Regions from separate parts of the Acidovorax sp. NCPPB 3576 genome, predicted to be linked through region 1. Evidence: predicted binding sites of a transcription regulator. Region 1 holds the regulator's gene; the other holds the start of a gene.
What was found. The regulator FNR, encoded in region 1, switches genes on or off when oxygen is low (the NO sensors DNR and NnrR bind a similar motif). The targets are predictions, from matches to a motif close to TTGATNNNNATCAA.
Positions count from the first base shown of each region.

Region 1 (2,386 bases):
TCGATTCGAACCCCAGCGCCCGCGCGCTGGCCACCAGGTCGAAGACCTGGCCTGCCGGCTGGATGCGGTGCACGGCTTTCTGCACTTCGGGGTCGAAGTCCTGCACGCCGAAGCTCAGGCGGTTGAAGCCCAGCTCGGCCAGCAGCGCCAGCCGGTCCGCATTGACCGTGCGCGGATCGATCTCGATCGAATACTCGCCGCCAGGCGCGAGCGTGAAGCTGCGCTGGAGCATGGCCATCAGCGACCGCAGGCCGTCGTCCGACAGGAACGTCGGGCTGCCCCCGCCCAGGTGCAGCTGGCTCACCACCTGCCCCACGCCGCACTGGGCCGTGTGCAGGTCGATCTCGCGGCTGAGGTAGCGCAGGTACACCTCGGCCCGCTCGGGATGCCGGGTGATGATCTTGTTGCAGGCGCAGTAGTAGCAAAGCGATTCGCAGAACGGGATGTGCACATACAGCGACAGGGGCAGCGCCTTCGCGGCGGACCCCAGGCGGCGCTGCTGCAGAGCGAGAACGTATTCGTCCTGCCCGAAGGCCTCCACGAACCGGTCGGCCGTCGGGTAGGAGGTGTAGCGGGGGCCGGGCACGTCGAAGCGGCGCAGGAGTTCAGGGGTGACAGCGATCATGGGATTTCCTTGTGCCTGCCCAATGTGCCGCAGCCCTTACGGGAAACCCTTGACATGGGTCAAGGGTTCTGCAGGCGCACACTGCCACAATTGATCCATGACAGGTGCCCTGCGTTCGCCCGGGGTCTCCCACCCTGCCGGCAGCCGCCCTCTCCTCAACGCAAAGGCCTTGTCCATGAATCCGCAAACCATCAAAGTGGCCTGCTCGAACTGCAACCTTCGCGAGTTGTGCATGCCGCTGGGTCTGAACGACCAGCAATTGCAACGGATCGACGACATCGTGGCCGTGCGCCGCAAGGTCAAGCGGGGAGCCACCCTGTTCCACAATGGCGAGCCCTTCAGTTCGCTCTTCGCCATCCGCACCGGCTTCTTCAAGACCTGCGTGGCCACCGAGGACGGCCGCGACCAGGTCACGGGCTTTCAGATGGCCGGCGAGATCATCGGCCTGGACGGCATCGTCAGCGACCACCACACCTGCGACGCCATCGCGCTGGAAGATGCCGAGGTCTGCGTCATGCCCTTCGACCGCATCGAAGAGCTGTCGCGCGAGGTCACGGCGCTGCAGCACCACGTGCACAAGATCATGAGCCGCGAGATCGTGCGCGAGCACGGCGTGATGCTGCTCTTGGGCAGCATGCGGGCGGAAGAGCGCCTGGCGGCCTTCCTGCTCAACCTGGTGCAGCGCCTGCATGCGCGGGGCTTCTCGCAGTCCGAACTCGTGCTGCGCATGACGCGCGAGGAAATCGGCAGCTACCTCGGGCTCAAGCTCGAGACGGTGAGCCGCACTTTCTCGAAGTTCGTCGAGGACGGCATCGTCGAGGTCAAGCAGCGCCACGTGCGCATCCTGGAAACCGACGCGCTCAAGCGCATCGTGAACTCGCAGAACTGCCACTGAGCGGCCCGGCACAGGCACCGACGCTCGCACCTCATGCGCCCGGGTGGTGGCGCGCGCAGTCGGCGGGCCGGTCGGTCACCGGCACGGGGCAGCGGTTCAGCTCGAACGGCGACATGGCCAGCAGCGTGGTGAGCGCGCTCGACGCCATCGTCACCAGCCAGAAAGCAAAAAAAGCGATGGTGTAGACGCCCTCGCGCGAGAGCGCCAGCGGCTGTCCGAACCAGTGCATGTCCTGCGGGTCCACCAGGGCAAAGACCAGCATTTCCAGCACGCCCGCCATCAGGAAGGCGGGCCATGCAATCCACATGAGGCGTTGGGTCCACATTGCGCTTGTCTCCTCGTTTCGGGGGGGGGTGCGGACCAGCCGCTTTTCAGCGCGGCTGGTCCTGCGCGGGGGTGGCCGCATGGTTGCGCGCCTTCATGGCCGGGGCCAGGCTGTTCGACTGGCCGCCCAGCGTCTTGTTGATCTCGATGCCCTGGCGGTAATAGTCCTCGGCCACCACCGGGTCGGGGCGCACGATCGCCACCCACAGCGTGGTAAAGCCCGCCACGACCACGATGGCCGGCCCGGCAATGACCATCCAGACGAAGCCGAACTTCCACCAGGGAGCGGACGAAGGAACGGAAACCGGTGCGGTGGCGACGGTAGGGGACGGCATGGTGTTCACTCCTGACAGGAAAGAAGGAAAGGCGGCCGGGCCGAAGGCCTGGCGCCTGGAATCGAAACGGTGGGGCCGGCGGCTCTCATCGCGGCACCAGGAACACCGACTTCTCGGCGACATGGCCGCCCGAGCCCAGCGCCTGCACGTCGAACTGCACGGCATGCGATCCGGGCGGCGCGGAGCCGTAGGGAATCTGCAGGCGCA
Region 1 is NZ_CP097267.1:3,331,137-3,333,522, forward strand. It holds gene hemN (oxygen-independent coproporphyrinogen III oxidase) at 1-625, opposite strand, end outside; gene fnr (fumarate/nitrate reduction transcriptional regulator Fnr) at 801-1,520, shown strand; gene M5C98_RS15360 (hypothetical protein) at 1,552-1,845, opposite strand; gene M5C98_RS15365 (FixH family protein) at 1,892-2,179, opposite strand; gene ccoG (cytochrome c oxidase accessory protein CcoG) at 2,265-2,386, opposite strand, start outside.

Region 2 (2,386 bases), 1.6 Mb from region 1:
AGGACTTGTGCCATGAATGAAGACACCGTCAAGGGCAACTGGAAGCAATTCACCGGCAAGATCAAGGAGCAATGGGGCAAGCTGACGGACGACGACCTGGACGTCGTGGCCGGCAAGCGTGACCAGTTCCTGGGCAAGCTGCAAGAGCGTCAGGGCCTGGCCAAGGATGCGGCTGAAAAGGAACTGAAGTCCTGGCAAGACCGCCACCCCGAATTCCGTTTCGACAAGTAATCAATCCCGTTCCGACCCCTAGAAAACCAGTGGTGATCGCCGGTTCCGCCAAAAAGGCATACCGGCATCCGCACCCCTTTACAGACACTCAGGAGAAAAAACATGAAACACGCACGCAACCTGCTCGCTATTGTCGCCGCCAGCCTTCTTGCCACCAGCGGTATGGCCATGACCAAGGAAGAGCACAGCGCCGCCAAGGACCGCATCTCTGCCGACTACAAGACCAACAAGCAAAAGTGCGACAGCATGACGGCCAATGCCAAGGACGTCTGCATGAAGGAAGCCAAGGGCGCCGAGAAGGTCGCCAAGGCCGAACTGGAAGCCCAGTACAAGCCCAGCGACAAGGCCACCTACAAGGTGAGCGAAGCCCGCGCCGACGCTGCCTACGACGTCGCCAAGGAAAAGTGCGATGACCAGCAAGGCAATGCCAAGGACGTCTGCGTGAAGGATGCCAAGGCCGCCCACGTGAAGGCCAAGGAAGACGCCAAGGTCGCCCGCGCCCAGGCCAAGCCTTCGGACAACATGGCCAAGAAAGATGCCAAGGTCGCCGAAGTGAAGAAGGACGCGGCCGAAGAAAAGCGCGAAGCCGAATACAAGGCCGCCAAGGAGCGTTGCGATGCTGCAACTGGCGACGTGAAGGACAAGTGCGTTGCTGACCTGAAGCGCGTCTACAACCAGTAAGACGAACTCCGCTGTTCCGTCCCCGCGCTTGAATGAGCGGGTGGGATGGATGGGCAAAAAAAGGCTCCGCACTGCGGAGCCTTTTTTGTTGGCGTTGCCGGGGCTTCGGACCTCGGCACGGGCGCTTGGCGCCATTGCCGCCACACTGACCTGCATCAAAGCCGCGTGCCTGCACGCCTCGTAAGCTGGCCTTCCACTGGACTGCAAGGACTGGAAATGGCTGCTGCACTGCAATGGTCCGAGGGCCTCTCCCTCGACCTTCCCCTCATGGATGAAACCCACCAGGAGTTCGTGGAACTGCTGGGCGCCGTGGAAGCCGCGCCCGATGCGCAGCTTCTGGCCGCCTGGCACGCCCTCGTGGATCACACCGCCGACCATTTCGCCCGCGAGGACGACTGGATGGCCGCCACCCGCTTCGCCTCGGGCAACTGCCACAGCCTGCAGCACAAGGTCGTGCTGCAGGTGCTGCGCGAAGGCTCGGCGCAGGCCGAGGCGGGCGAGCTGGCCGTGCTGCGCCGCATGGCGTCCGAACTGGCCCTTTGGTTTCCGCAGCACACGCAGACCATGGATGCGGCGCTGGCCCTGCACCTGCGCCGCGTGGGCTTCGATCCCGCCACCGGCACCGTGCACGCACCGGGCGCGCTACCGGCCCAGGCCATTCACGGCTGCGGCGGTGCGTGTTCGGGCGACGACGGCGCCACCCACACGGGGAATGCCGCTGTGCCGGCCCTGGCGCGCGAAGCGGTCGCTGCCTGAAAGTTGCAGCGGCAGGGTGCTACTGGCGTCCCCGGGGCAGCAGCAGGGCGGCCATCTGCCAGGAGAGCGTTCGCATGGCCCGGCGCCAGGCCGGGCAGGCGGCGTCCGCGGCCGCAGGCCCGTAGGCGGCTTTCAAAATGCCCTGCTTGGCCTGGCGCAAGGCTTCGCGGTCCCGCGCGGCCAGGGCGCACAGCAGGCGGTCGTGGTAGCGCTGCAGGCGCTGCGCCTGCGCCATCGACAGCCCGTGTTCGAGGGGCTGCGGCTGCGCTTGCGCGGCCAGGTGCGTGTCCCATGGGATGGCCCGGTGGCCCGGCCAGGACGATGGTGCGCTCATGCGGCCTCCGTGCGGGTGGTGGAGAGGGGGCGCTGCGCGGTCAGGCCGTACCAGTTCACCCGGCGCGTGAGCACCATCACGGCGGCCAGCACCAGGAACAGTGCGATGGCGCCTACGGCCAACGCCGTCTGCTCCAGTTGCAGCAGCAGATACAGCAGGCCATAGAGGAGCCCGATGCCGGCGCCGAATGGCAGGCCGAGCCACAGGCTGCCCAGCATGTGGCTGGCGTAATAGGCCAGCAGCAGCACGCATGCGCTGGCCGCCACGGCATATGAAACGCCAAAGGGCAGGTGCTCCGACAGACTCACCAGCAGCAGGAAGAAGCTGCACAGCGCACTGCCGACCAGCAGGTACTGCACCGGATGCACCCGCAGCCGTTTCATC
Region 2 is NZ_CP097267.1:4,904,205-4,906,590, reverse strand. It holds gene M5C98_RS22405 (CsbD family protein) at 13-231, shown strand; gene M5C98_RS22400 (hypothetical protein) at 334-912, shown strand; gene M5C98_RS22395 (hemerythrin domain-containing protein) at 1,129-1,668, shown strand; gene M5C98_RS22390 (hypothetical protein) at 1,688-2,002, opposite strand; gene creD (cell envelope integrity protein CreD) at 1,999-2,386, opposite strand, start outside.
Region 2: the regulator FNR is predicted to act here: its motif matches at 1,058-1,071, upstream of M5C98_RS22395 (hemerythrin domain-containing protein).